Regions from separate parts of the Photobacterium sp. ABD4_091 genome, predicted to be linked through region 3. Evidence: predicted binding sites of a transcription regulator. Region 3 holds the regulator's gene; each other region holds the start of a gene.
What was found. Region 3 encodes CRP, which controls carbon source genes, mostly activating them, when cyclic AMP is high. Its sites were predicted from a motif close to TGTGANNNNNNTCACA; they were not measured.
Positions count from the first base shown of each region.

Region 1: ACXAGQ_RS04790 (CTP synthase) is a predicted target of CRP. The motif match lies at 1,828-1,843, and genes of this name have one in related genera.
Region 2: nagE (N-acetylglucosamine-specific PTS transporter subunit IIBC) is a predicted target of CRP. The motif match lies at 2,187-2,202, and genes of this name have one in related genera.
Region 4: ACXAGQ_RS09640 (NupC/NupG family nucleoside CNT transporter) is a predicted target of CRP. The motif match lies at 879-894, and genes of this name have one in related genera.

Region 1 covers NZ_JBSWWQ010000001.1:1,059,997-1,063,494, reverse strand. Annotated here, with positions in the region: gene relA (GTP diphosphokinase) at 1-843, shown strand, start outside; gene mazG (nucleoside triphosphate pyrophosphohydrolase) at 918-1,727, shown strand; gene ACXAGQ_RS04790 (CTP synthase) at 1,927-3,498, shown strand, end outside.
Region 2 covers NZ_JBSWWQ010000001.1:614,878-618,375, reverse strand. Annotated here, with positions in the region: gene nagC (DNA-binding transcriptional regulator NagC) at 1-111, opposite strand, end outside; gene nagA (N-acetylglucosamine-6-phosphate deacetylase) at 114-1,250, opposite strand; gene nagB (glucosamine-6-phosphate deaminase) at 1,265-2,065, opposite strand; gene nagE (N-acetylglucosamine-specific PTS transporter subunit IIBC) at 2,322-3,498, shown strand, end outside.
Region 3 covers NZ_JBSWWQ010000001.1:1,357,839-1,361,336, reverse strand. Annotated here, with positions in the region: gene astD (succinylglutamate-semialdehyde dehydrogenase) at 1-57, shown strand, start outside; gene ACXAGQ_RS06330 (2-oxoadipate dioxygenase/decarboxylase family protein) at 99-896, shown strand; gene ACXAGQ_RS06325 (hypothetical protein) at 1,033-1,221, opposite strand; gene crp (cAMP-activated global transcriptional regulator CRP) at 1,441-2,073, opposite strand; gene ACXAGQ_RS06315 (OsmC family protein) at 2,344-2,751, shown strand; gene ACXAGQ_RS06310 (phosphoribulokinase) at 2,919-3,498, opposite strand, start outside.
Region 4 covers NZ_JBSWWQ010000001.1:2,085,166-2,088,663, forward strand. Annotated here, with positions in the region: gene ACXAGQ_RS09630 (DUF5363 family protein) at 1-48, shown strand, start outside; gene ACXAGQ_RS09635 (TatD family hydrolase) at 38-832, shown strand; gene ACXAGQ_RS09640 (NupC/NupG family nucleoside CNT transporter) at 1,039-2,298, shown strand; gene ACXAGQ_RS09645 (XapX domain-containing protein) at 2,755-2,925, shown strand; gene deoC (deoxyribose-phosphate aldolase) at 3,357-3,498, shown strand, end outside.

The sequences.
Region 1 (3,498 bases), 300 kb from region 3:
ATCACCCAGAAAGAGCCGAACCCTTCACGCGACTGGTTGAACCCGAACCTCGGCTTTGTCAACTCCAGCCGTGCCCGCTCCAAGGTTCATGCTTGGTTCCGCAAGCAGGATCGCGACAAGAACATCCTGGCTGGCCGTGAAATCTTGGAAATCGAGCTGGTCAAAATCGGCGCCACCATGAAGGATGCCGAGGCATACGCGCTCAAGCGCTTCAATGTCAATTCGGCCGATGAGCTGTTTGCCGGTATCGGCAGTGGCGACCTGCGTATCAACCAGGTGATCAACCACATAAACGCCTTGGTTAACAAGCCGACTGCCGAGGAAGAAGACCAGCAGCTGCTTGAGAAGCTGACCGAGGCCAGCAGCAAGCCGGCAACCACCAAGAAGCCCCAGCGTGATGCGGTGGTGGTGGAAGGGGTCGATAACCTGATGACCCACCTGGCCCGCTGTTGCCAGCCAATCCCGGGCGATGACATCCAGGGGTTTGTCACCCAGGGGCGCGGGATCTCGGTGCACCGCAGCGACTGTGAGCAGCTTGAAGAGCTCCGTCATGTCGCGCCTGAGCGGATCATTGACACGGTGTGGGGCGGCGGCTTTGTAGGCAACTACCACATCACGGTCAGGGTCACCGCCGCTGAGCGTAACGGTCTGCTCAAAGAGCTGACCAATACCTTGGCCAACGAGAAGGTCAAAGTCGCGGGGATGAAGAGCCGGGTCGATTACAAGAAGCAGATGTCGATCATGGACTTCGATATCGAGCTGACCGACCTGGAAGTGCTGAGCCGGGTGCTCAAGCGCATCGAGCAGGTGAGAGACGTCGCCGAGGCGAAAAGACTACACTAAGCACTATTAAAATTGACGACAAAAGCGGGAGCCAAGGCTGCCGCTTTTTCTTTTTGCAGACAGAGATGAATCCTATGAGTAAATCACAACGCCCTATCGAACAACTGGTGGAGATCATGGCCAAGCTGCGTGATCCGGACAATGGCTGCCCGTGGGATCTGAAGCAGACCTTCGCCACCATCGTGCCGCATACCTTGGAAGAAGCCTACGAAGTGGCCGATGCGATTGAGCAGCAGAACTGGGAGGATGTCCGTGAAGAGCTGGGCGACCTGCTGTTCCAAGTGATTTTCTACAGCCAGCTCGGCAAGGAGCAGGGGCTGTTTGATTTTGATGATGTGGTTGAGGGGATCAACGAAAAACTCACTCGCCGTCATCCCCATGTGTTTGCCGATACTGAGTTTGCCAACGAGGCGGACATCAACGCCAACTGGGAAGCGGAGAAAGCCAAGGAGCGATCAGCGAAAGGGGAGGATAGCAGTGTCCTTGCCAACATTCCGCGCGCGCTGCCAGCGCTGACCCGGGCCGATAAAATCCAGAAGCGCTGTGCCAAACATGGCTTTGATTGGGATACCCTGGGACCGGTCGTTGACAAGGTGCACGAGGAAATTGAAGAGGTAATGGAAGAAGTCATCCAAGTGTCACCTGATCAGGCTAAAGTCGAAGAAGAAATGGGTGATTTGTTGTTTGCTGTTGCCAATTTCAGTCGTCATGTACAGGTCAAACCGGAAGTGGCCCTGCAACGTGCCAACCAAAAATTCGAGCGCCGTTTTCGCGAAGTGGAGAAAACTGTGCTAGAAAGAGGAATGCGCCTCGACGAATGCACCCTCGAATATCTGGATGCGATCTGGGATGAGGTCAAGCGTAACGAGCTGAAGACAAAGTAGGCTAGGTGGAGAGGATAGTAGCGCTCGGACGAAGGAATGGTCAAAGGATAGTCACCTAGTTTAGTAGATTTGATTTGAAACAAAAAAAAACCAAACGTGCTGTGATAGTTTTCACGTTGTGGCAATAAAGTGTGTCTGGTATACTAATTTCCCGTCCAGATACTTTTTATATCCTCTATACCAATCTTCCAGGTAAAACATGACAACGAATTACATTTTTGTTACGGGCGGGGTCGTATCCTCACTAGGTAAAGGTATTGCTGCAGCATCGCTGGCGGCTATTCTAGAAGCACGTGGTCTAAAAGTGACCATGATGAAGCTAGACCCTTACATCAACGTTGACCCAGGCACAATGAGCCCGATTCAGCATGGTGAAGTATTCGTAACGGAAGACGGTGCAGAGACTGACCTTGACCTAGGTCACTATGAGCGTTTCATCCGTACCAAGATGACTAAGCGCAACAACTTCACTGCGGGACGTGTTTACGCTGATGTACTGCGTAAAGAGCGTCGTGGTGACTACCTAGGTGCAACGATTCAGGTTATCCCACACATCACCAACGCGATCAAAGAGCGTGTTATTGCTGGTGCAGAAGGCCACGACGTTGCTATCGTCGAAGTAGGCGGCACAGTAGGTGATATCGAATCTCTACCATTTATGGAAGCTATCCGTCAGCTAGCTGTAGAACTAGGCCGCGAGCGCGCTATGTTCATGCACCTGACACTAGTACCATACCTGGCAGCGGCTGGCGAAGTGAAAACTAAGCCAACCCAGCATTCTGTGAAAGAGCTGCTTTCTATCGGTATTCAGCCAGACATCCTGGTATGTCGTTCTGACCGTATGATCCCTGCTAACGAGCGTGCCAAGATTGCACTGTTCTGTAATGTTCAGGAAAAAGCCGTTATTTCAATGAAAGACGTAGATTCCATCTACAAGATCCCACAGCTTATCAAGGCTCAGGGTCTTGATGACTTGGTATGTCAGCGTTTCGGCATTACAGCACCGGAAGCTGATCTTTCTGAGTGGGAACAGGTGATCTACGAAGAAGCTAACCCAACTGCCGAAGTTGTTATCGGTATGGTGGGTAAGTACATCGAACTACCAGATGCGTACAAGTCAGTGAACGAAGCTCTGAAGCATGCAGGCCTGAAGAACCGCCTATCTGTTAAGATCAAGTACGTTGACTCGCAAGATGTCGAAAGCAAAGGCGAAGAAGCGCTGCAAGGCCTTGACGCTATCTTGGTTCCTGGTGGCTTCGGCGGCCGTGGTGTAGAAGGCAAGATCCTAACTGCACAGTACGCCCGTGAAAACAAAATTCCTTACCTTGGCATCTGCCTGGGTATGCAGGTGGCATTGATTGAATTCGCACGTAATGTTGCGGGTCTTGAGGGCGCTCACTCTACCGAGTTTAACGCTGATACCAAGAACCCGGTTGTTGGCCTGATCACTGAGTGGGTTGATGGCGAAGGCAACGTTGAAGAGCGTACCGAAAAATCTGACCTTGGCGGTACTATGCGTCTTGGTTCTCAGCTATGTCACTTGGCTGAAGGTTCGAAAGCGCGTGAACTATACGGTAACCCAACGATTCATGAGCGTCACCGTCACCGCTACGAAGTAAACAACAACCTACTTCCTCAACTAGAGAAAGCAGGTCTGAAAATTTCTGGTCTGTCTGCAGACAAGAAGTTGGTGGAAATCATCGAGATCCCGAACCACCCATGGTTTGTGGCCGCTCAGTTCCACCCTGAGTTCACCTCTACGCCTCGCGAT
Region 2 (3,498 bases), 740 kb from region 3:
ATCAGCTACCTGGATTCGCGATATAGGGCCTTGCAAGTCGATGAGCCGGTAAACAGCTGCACTATTTAGCTGCTTTACCAGATCAACATTACCAATTTGTCCGCCTGTCATAGTTAATTCTGCTCGTATTCACCGTTAACAACAGTCGCCCGAACCTTGTAGTCACGATCAAAAATAGCCAGGTTTGCTACCATGCCTTTTTTGATGGCTCCCAACTTCTGATCGACGCCAATCGCGCGAGCAGGGTAGAGGGTTGCCATACGGACCGCTTCGTCCAGGGCGATACCTGCATGTTCGACACTATTCTGAACCGCTTCGATCATCGTCAGTGCCGAACCACCAAGTGTGCCATTCTCATCAACACACTTGCCATCTCGGTAATATACTTTCTTGCCGACAAAAATAAAGTGATCCATGTCTGCTCCTGCAGGTGCAGTTGCATCGGTGACCAAAACAAGTTTGTCGCCTTTCATGCGGTGTGCCATACGGATATTGGCATAATCGACATGGAAACCGTCGGCGATCACGCCAGTATAGACTTCTGGTGTGTCGTAAATGGCGCCGACCATACCTGGCTCACGACCAGCAATTGGCGTCATCGCGTTGAACAGGTGGGTAGCAAACGTAATACCGGATGCGAAGCCTTTGCGGGCTTCCACATAAGTTGCATTGGTGTGGCCAGCTGATACTACGATACCGGCTTTAACCAACTGCTCGATATGGCTATGGTCGTTCTGCTCCGGCGCCAAGGTGACCTTGGTAACCACATCAGCGTTTTCGCAGATAGTGTTGATCATCTCGTTGTCAGAGCGGCGGATATGGTCAACAGAGTGAATGCCTTTCTTCATCACGTTCAGGTATGGACCTTCAAGGTGCAAGCCTAGTGAGTGATTGTTGTATTGGCTCTGGTAGTCACGCTCGGCAGCGATGGCTGCTTTCATATCTTCGTCTGAAGAGGTGATCAGCGTTGGCAGGAAGCTGGTGCAGCCTGATTTCAGGTTGGCACGGTGCATGGTGTGGATAGTGTCGGCGTTGATTTCGTCATTGAGCATGACACCGCCACAGCCATTTAGCTGGAGGTCGATGAAGCCTGGAGTCAGGTTGGCTCCATCTAGATCGCGGGTTTCGATATCAGAAGGCAGCTCTGATTCGTGGCAGACAGCATGAATGTTCACGCCGTCAATAATGACGGCGTGGTTATTCAGCACATCGCTACCGGTGTAAATGCGGCAATTGGTTAGCGCGTACATGAATAACTCCTTAATTACAGGTGCTTGATATTTTCAGCTTCTAGCTCTTTGAAGTACTTCACTGTCTTCACCTTCAACTCTTGTGTTGATGGCTCATCACACACAATCAGAGATTTAGGGTGAAGCTGAAGTGCAGAGACTGTCCATAGGTGGTTTACTGAGCCTTCAACCGCAGCCTGTAGGGCAAGTGCTTTGTTGTGGCCGGTTACCAGAATCATGATTTCCGCAGAATCTAGCAGGGTACCCACACCGATAGTCAGTGCGTACTTAGGAACCTGGTTGATATCGCCATCGAAGAAACGGGAGTTTGCGATGCGGGTATCTTCAGTCAGGGTCTTGATACGGGTGCGAGAAGCCAGTGAAGACGCTGGCTCGTTGAATGCAATGTGGCCGTCGTTGCCCACGCCACCCATAAATAGGTTGATTTTGCCGTAGGACTTAATTTTGTCTTCGTAACGCTGGCACTCTGCTTCGTGGTCTTCAGCATTACCATTCAGCAAATTGATATTTTCTTCTTGAATATCAATGTGGTTGAAGAAGTTGTTGTACATGAAGCTACGGTACGACTCTGGGTGGTCAGCCGGAATACCAATGTATTCGTCCATGTTGAAGGTTACAACATGCTTGAAGCTTACTTCGCCGGCCTGATAAAGCTCGATTAGGCGCTTGTAAGTCGCTAGCGGGGTGCCACCTGTTGGTAGGCCCAGGACAAAAGGACGTTCCGCTGTTGGCTCAAATTTGTTAATACGATCAGCAATATAGCGAGCTGACCACAAACCTACATCTTTAGCTTCATTCAGTGGGATTAGTCTCACAGTGACACCTCATTCCAAAATTAAATTACAGTTAAATCATAGCGTGATATCGCATTTGTTTTGCATGATAAAATAAGTTTTATGATCGAGCTAGCAAAATCGCCTGCCAATTGCCAATACTGGTGACTAAGATCACAAATGATGACGTTTTAATTTGCGGGGCGAAATAAAATTCTTAAACTGCAAGTAACTTAATCGGGTAGCTAAAATAAGTTACCTAACATCGAATCTAAGAAAACCATAGGGGGAACTAAGGGTGAACATTCTTGGATATTTTCAAAAAGTAGGTAAAGCATTGATGGTGCCTGTCGCCACGCTACCTGCAGCAGCAATTCTAATGGGTATTGGTTACTGGATTGATCCGAACGGCTGGGGTGCGAACAGTGCACTTGCTGCCTTCTTGATCAAAGCAGGTGCCGCGATCATCGATAACATGTCAGTACTGTTTGCAGTGGGTGTTGCTTACGGTATGTCTAAAGACAAAGACGGTGCGGCAGCACTATCTGGTTTCGTTGGTTTCCTTGTTGTTACCACTCTACTTTCTCCGGGTGCTGTGGCTCAGATCCAGGGTATTGACGCAAGCGCAGTACCAGCAGCCTTCGGGAAGATTAATAACCAGTTCGTTGGTATCCTAGTGGGTATCGTATCGGCTGAAATCTACAACCGCTTCTCACATGTTGAGCTTCATAAAGCGCTAGCATTCTTCTCTGGTAAGCGTCTTGTACCTATCTTGACTTCTTTTGCCGGTATCTTTATCGCGTTCATTCTGATGTACGTATGGCCAACTGTTTACGGTGGCCTAGTATCATTCGGTGAAGGTATCCAGGGTCTGGGTGAGCTAGGTGCAGGTATCTATGCATTCTTCAACCGTCTACTAATCCCAGTGGGTCTACACCACGCACTGAACTCTGTATTCTGGTTCGATGTAGCAGGTATTAACGATATCCCTAACTTCCTAGGTGGTGCGAAGTCAATTGCTGAAGGCGTAGCGACTCCAGGTGTAACGGGTATGTACCAGGCTGGTTTCTTCCCAATCATGATGTTTGGTCTACCAGGTGCAGCGCTAGCTATCTACCACACTGCTAAAGCGAAGAACAAAGAAAAAGTTGCTTCTATTATGATTGCAGCAGGTTTCGCATCATTCTTCACCGGTGTAACTGAGCCGCTAGAATTCTCATTCATGTTCCTAGCACCAGGCCTATACGTACTTCACGCATTCCTAGCGGGTATCTCTGTATACATCGCAGCGTCAATGCAGTGGATTGCTGGCTTCGGCTTCTCTGCAGGTCTAGTTGATATGGTTCTATCAACGCGTAACCCGCTTGCAACAAACTGGTACATGCTGATTGTTCAGGGTCTGGTATTCTTCGGCCTATACTACGCAATCTTCCGTACCGTTATCGTTAAGTTCAACCTGAAGACTCCTGGTCGTG
Region 3 (3,498 bases):
ATGGAAGGTGAGCAGGCTGAGCTTCCCGCCCAGCTATCACCGGGCATCACGCTTTGATGGCCGTCAATCAATCACCAGCCAAAGAGGATAGCGAGCACATGGAAAGGGTAGAGCAACTATTTTCCGGGCTATGGCAGGATTATATCCAGCGCCTGTGCCCGTCAGCCGCTCAGGTTCATGATCTGCTGACCGAAGAGGAGCCGCTGCTCAATGATCATATTGCGCTGCGGACATTCAACCTGCCGAAGGTCGGGCTTGACCGTCTGGCAGCCCCGTTCATTGCAATTGGCTATAAGCCTTGCGGCCGCTATCACTTTGAGGCCAAGAAGCTGTATGCCGAGCACTTTGAGCACCCCAACCCGCTGGCGCCTAAAGTGTTTATCAGTGAGTTGATGGTCGGGCAGTTCAGTTCTCTGTTGCAACAGACCGTGAGGGATCTGGTCGACCAGGTTCCCGAGCAGGCGATGCATGATCCGGCCTTCCTCTATGGCGGGCGGCTATGGGATTTGGATTATGCGGCCTACGAGTTGTTGGTGGCAGAAAGCGAATACGCAGGCTGGCTTGCCGCCCATGGCTTCGGTGCCAACCACTTTACTGTCAGCCTCAACCAGCTTGAGCAGTTCACCGAAGTGGCCGAGGTCAATCACCTGCTGCGACACAATGGGTTTGACATCAACAGCTCTGGTGGGGAGGTCAAAGGTAGCCCTGAAGTGATGCTCGAGCAGTCATCGACCATGGCTGACAGGGTGGAGGTGGGCTTTACCGATGGGGTCTATACCATCCCCGGTGGCTTCTATGAGTTTGCCAAGCGTTACCCGAAAGAAGACGGTGAGCTATATACCGGCTTTGTCGAAGCGTCGGCAGATAAGATTTTCGAAAGCACCGACGTTAGCTAGTCCAGCTACCTCAGCAGGGGGGACGGTGATACTGGCAAGGACGAAGCTCTAGCTCTCAAGGCCTCTGGCAATGACTGCCACAGGCCTTTTTAAAATCTGGCACCTAGCGTTTAGAGCCTAGCATTTAAAACCTGCATTAATGCTTGAAGCTGTCGAGCGGGTAGCCCAAGTGGGATTCTGGCGGATGGCGTTTCACCTTATCGTGTTGCTCTAAGTAGTGGCGGCTGTCACTGAACCCGGTCATTTCAATGGTATCGGGAAGGGGCGAAATGACGCCGCGGTGCAAGTGATGGGTGCTATGTGGTGAAAAGCGTTCGATGTCCATACCGGTATTCCATTACAGGTGCTGTGGATGATATGCACAATGTAGCACTAAGTGGGGTAGATACAAGCACAAAAACAGTGATGCCGTAGACATTAATACCCTTAAAGCATGAAATGTGAATGTTGAAGCGGGAATACTGGAACGGGCGTGTTGCGGAGAATAAAAAAGCCGCACGAAGCGGCTTTTGGGGATCGGTGTGTATTACGGCTAGCTAATGGCTTAGCGAGTACCGTAAACAACAATGGTTTTGCCGTGGGCAGAAATCAGGTTCTGCTCTTCCAGCATCTTCAAGATACGACCTACAGTCTCACGGGAACAGCCAACGATTTGGCCGATTTCCTGGCGAGTGATCTTGATCTGCATACCATCAGGGTGTGTCATTGCATCCGGCTGTTTAGCCAGGTTCAATAGTGTCTGTGCGATGCGGCCTGTTACGTCCAGGAATGCCAAGTCACCCACTTTCTGGCTTGTCACCTGCAGGCGGCTAGCCATTTGCGCAGATAGGCGCATCAGGATGTCTGGGTTAACCTGGATAAGCTGGCGGAACTTCTTGAAAGAAATCTCAGCGACTTCACAAGGGGTCTTAGCACGAACCCAGGCAGTACGCTCCTGGCCTTCTTCAAATAGGCCTAATTCACCGATGAAGTCACCTTGGTTTAGGTAAGACAGGATCATCTCCTTACCTTCTTCATCCTTGATCAGGACCGCAACAGAACCTTTGACGATGTAGTAGAGCGTCTCTGCTTTTTCACCCGCGTGGATCAAAGTACTCTTTGAAGGGTATTTGTGAATGTGGCAATGGGAAAGAAACCACTCTAGAGTTGGATCTGTTTGAGGTTTACCTGGAACCATATTACTAACTTCCTCTGCGTTTGTTGCCCAACAACGACGTCCTTCAAAATGCGGCTGGGCCTAACCATAATTAGTTCGTCGTTTAGGATATTCAGTCAACCGCTGGGCTGCAAGCTCACGTGAATAATTAGTTCAGATTTTATCTTTTTTCGGCGCGCTTTTCTTGATATTGATCTATGTGAAAAGGCCATTTTGTAGTCATAAGTGTGCACATGATCACACAGTTGCTAGATAGTGCCGAAAGCCCGTAAAAGTTGTAAGGAGAAAGCAATGCAATCACGAGTCAAATGGGTCGAAAATATGACCTTCCTGGGACAGTCAAATTCCGGCCATAGCGTGGTCATGGACGGTAATGGTGGCGAAAAAGCACCAAGCCCGATGGAGCTGGTTTTGATGGCAGCTGGTGGCTGTAGCTCGGTGGATGTGGTTGACGGGCTCAAGTCAGCGGGACAGAAAATTACCGGCTGTGAGGCGCAGATCAACTCGGTTCGCCGCGAGCAGGCACCGCGTATTTTTACTACCGCCAACCTCCACTTTGTGGTCACCGGTGAAAACCTGGACGAATCTGTTGTGGCAAAAACTGTCGCCGATTCGCTGGAAAAGTACTGCTCGGTATGTCTGATGCTGGGCGAAGGGGTTGAGATGACCCATTCGTATGAGGTAGTGGAAGAGTCATAGCGGCACTAAGGCCCTATGGTACTGCGGTTCTGTGGGAAGAGATATCCTGCAGAACCATAGAACCATAGAACCATAGAACCATAGAACCATAGAACCATAGAACCATTAGGCTTTATGGGACCAAAGGCAACTTCACTCAGTGAAGGATGCTCTAGCCATCAATATTCTTATCCAATCTTCCCCGTATCAATCAGCTGCTGGATCAGCGGCCGCATAATTAGTTCCATCGCAAAGCTCATCTTGCCGCCGGGTACCACTAGGGTATTGTGGCGCGACATAAACGACCCCTGGATCATTGATAGCAGGTAGGGGAAGTCCACTTTTTTGATCCCGCGGAAGCGGATCACTACAAAGCTCTCGTCCAGGCTCGGTATCCCCTTCGCGCTGAGCGGGTTGGAGGTATCGACGGTTGGTACCCGCTGGAAGTTGATATGGGTGCGGGAGAACTGCGGGGTGATGTAATTGAGATAGTCATCCATCGAGCGCACGATGGACTCCATCACCGCTTCGCGGGAATGGCCCCGGTCACGGGTATCCCGGACAATCTTCTGGATCCACTCGAGGTTGACGATCGGCACCATGCCAATCAGCAGGTCAACATGCTGGGCAGCATTGACTTCGCCATCGACCACGCCACCGTGCAGCCCCTCATAGAACAGCAGATCGGTATTTTCTGGCAGCGTCTGCCAAGGGGTGAACGTCCCAGGCATTTGGTTGTACGGCACAGCTTCGTCAAACGTGTGCAGG
Region 4 (3,498 bases), 730 kb from region 3:
CAGGCGCCAAAGCGCTGTTCAGCGCAGGCCAAACCGCATGCTGATTGACAGCCATTGCCACTTCGACTTTGCGCCGTTTTGTGATGACCCTGAGTATTACTTGGGGTTATCACACAAGGCGGGGGTTGAAAAAATAGTTATCCCGGCTGTCGGCCAGCGCAACTGGCAGGCGGTTCGCAAGCTGGCTGGGCGCTTTCCCTGCCTGTATTTTGGCTTGGGTTTGCATCCCTTTTTTAGCGCTGAGCATGATGCTAATACATTGAATCAACTCGAGTCTGAACTGGCTGCTGAGGCCACGCTGCGGGGCCGCAATGATTCACGTTGCGTTGCTGTCGGGGAATGTGGGCTAGACTTTGCCATTGCGGATGCCGACCAAAATCAACAGGTTTCGGTATTAGCAGCCCAGTTACAGCTGGCCAACCGCTTTGATTTGCCGGTCATTTTGCATTGCCGCAAAGCGTTCCCTGAATTAATGCGGGTTTTGAGGCAAAACGTGCCGATTGCGGGTGGGGTGTACCACGGATTTAGCGGCAGCTATCAACAAGCCACGCAGCTTATTGATCTAGGTATCAAAATTGGTGTCGGGGGAACGATTACATATCGCCGTGCCAATAAGACTCGCAATACAATAGCAGCACTGCCACTGGATGCATTGCTGCTGGAAACGGACGCACCAGACATGCCAGTTGCTGGGTTTCAGGGAGAGCCAAACCGACCCGATCGGTTAGTGAATGTGCTGCATGAACTTGCAGCGATCAGAACGGAAAGCGAACAGATCATTAAGCAGGCAACTAGCTTAACCACTGCTGAACTTTTCCGTATCCGGGTGTGAACAGACATCACAAAATAAACGTTTGCGTAAAACGTTTGCGTGAAACTGTGATGGAGCTCACGTTTGGAATTGAACTTTCACTCTCTTTCCTTGCAAAGTGTGAGGTCGGCGTTATTTTATCCGCCGCAGCATGAGTATAATGCGCCGGACTCTTAATGAGCCGAATTGTCGAGACGCCAAACTTAACTAAAGGGAAGCCATAAACTATGAGCATGTTTATGAGCCTGGTTGGGATGGCAGTACTGCTAGGTCTTGCAGTGCTACTATCTGATAACCGTAAAGCTATCAATCTACGTACTGTGGGTGGTGCATTTGCCATCCAATTCTGTTTGGGTGCATTTGTTCTTTATGTACCTGTTGGCCGTGACGTGCTATATGGCATGTCTACAGCTGTTGCCAACGTTATCGCCTACGGTAACGACGGTATCAACTTCCTATTCGGTGGCCTGACTTCAGACAAAATGTTTGAAGTATTCGGTGGTGGCGGCTTCGTGTTTGCCCTACGCGTACTACCAGTAATCGTTTTCTTCTCTGCACTGATCAGCGTACTTTACTACCTGGGTATCATGCAGGTTGTGATCAACATCCTAGGTGGTGGTCTACAGAAAGCGCTAGGTACTTCACGTGCCGAATCAATGTCTGCAACAGCTAACATCTTCGTTGGTCAAACGGAAGCACCTTTGGTTATCCGTCCGTTCGTACCAAAAATGACTCAGTCTGAGCTGTTCGCGGTAATGTGTGGTGGTCTGGCGTCTGTAGCGGGTGGTGTACTTGCGGGTTACGCATCTATGGGTGTTCCTCTAGAGTACCTAATCGCCGCTTCATTCATGGCAGCTCCTGGTGGTCTTCTATTTGCTAAGATCATCAAGCCTGAAACTGAAGAAGCTGTAGAGCAGCTAGCAAGCGACGCAACAGAAGGCGACGACAAGCCAGCGAACGTTATCGACGCAGCGGCAGCGGGTGCATCTTCTGGTATGCAGCTAGCACTAAACGTTGGTGCAATGCTTCTAGCATTCATCGGTCTAATCGCGCTAATCAACGGTATGCTAGGTGGCATCGGTGGTTGGTTCGGTATGCCTGAGCTGACGCTAGAGCTTATCCTGGGTTATGTATTCTCTCCTCTTGCATTCCTAATCGGTGTGCCGTGGTCAGAAGCAACCATCGCTGGTTCTTTCATCGGTCAGAAGCTGGTAGTTAACGAATTCGTTGCTTACCTGAACTTTGCCCCATACCTAGCGGAAGGCGCTGAGGTTGTTCTTTCTCCTAAGACTGAAGCAATCATCTCGTTCGCTCTATGTGGTTTCGCAAACCTATCTTCAGTAGCAATCCTACTGGGTGGTCTAGGTGGTCTGGCGCCAAGCCGTCGCCACGATATCGCACGCTTCGGTATGAAAGCTGTTGCCGCTGGTACGCTTTCTAACCTGATGTCTGCAACTATCGCAGGTCTATTCATCAGCCTTGCTTAATTACAGCAAGCTGAAAGCCTGATAAAACGCCGCGGTTATCCGCGGCGTTTTTGTATGTGGGATTTGTGGGATCCTAGTTCCTTGATCCTAGGTCCTAGGAGAAGCGGGCTCTAGGTTCTGGGAAGAGCGTAGGTGGGGCCTAGGAAAAGCGGTTCCTAGATCCTGGGAAAAGCGAAAAGCGAAAAGCAGAAGCAAGAGCTTAGCGTATCATAGCTATAAGCGAGTGCTACTTGCAGAACCCAGAAACCATAATCCGAACCTTTCTCTAGGAACTAGGATTGCTCTTGCCCCTAGGATCTCGAATCAACATATTTAGTAAACATCCCCTCCGCCGTTTCTATTTGATGCCATAAAATCGATTGCGCTCCGGTTTCTGGCAAAACCCTTTGCTAACATTACTTTCATTGCGGAGCAGGCTACACTTTCCTTTGTGCTGTAACAGACAGAGAAATGATTATGAGTGAAGTACTGCTGGCGCTGGTCGCCGGGTTTATTGTTGGCGTATTGTTTTCTGCGATTAAGCTGCCGATACCGGCTCCGCCGGTGCTCTCCGGGGTGATGGGCATCTTTGGTGTCTATGCTGGCGGGATTGCCTACCAGTGGATAGTCGAGCGGTTTTTTACCTGACGAAATTTGTGCGTTGGGTAAACACATTGTCCACGGTGGGAAACGCATATTTCGTGGTGGCAACAAGGCCTGCTTGGTATTATAGAGCGGCACCATCACAAACAGATTTTCGCTGTTCTGGCCAACACCGTCATGGTGTTACCTATCGCTAGGCAAGGCCAGGGCAGCGCATTTGCTGGGAAGTCTTTATGGTCACTTCCCACGCGGTGAAAAGGATATCAATCAGGGAAATGCGCGTGCATTGTTTACCTGAGTCTTCAAGGAATCAAGTCCGTAACCCCGTCGACTGATGGCTGGTTGTCGGGATACTGCTTGCGAAAGCGGGCCGTTTGGCGGTGGCGCAATGAATACCGTCAGGCGCATCTATTGCTAGGCAAGGTAGTTGTTTAGCAGAAATAGCTTGGTAGAAACTAATTGGACTGGAGATAGTCATGAGCGAATTGAAAGCGGCTGCACTACGTGCACTTAAACTAATGGATCTTACCACTCTGAACGACGACGACACTGATGCAAAAGTGATCGAGTTGTGTAAGAACGCGAAGAGCCCGGTAGGCAACACAGCGGCCGTATGTA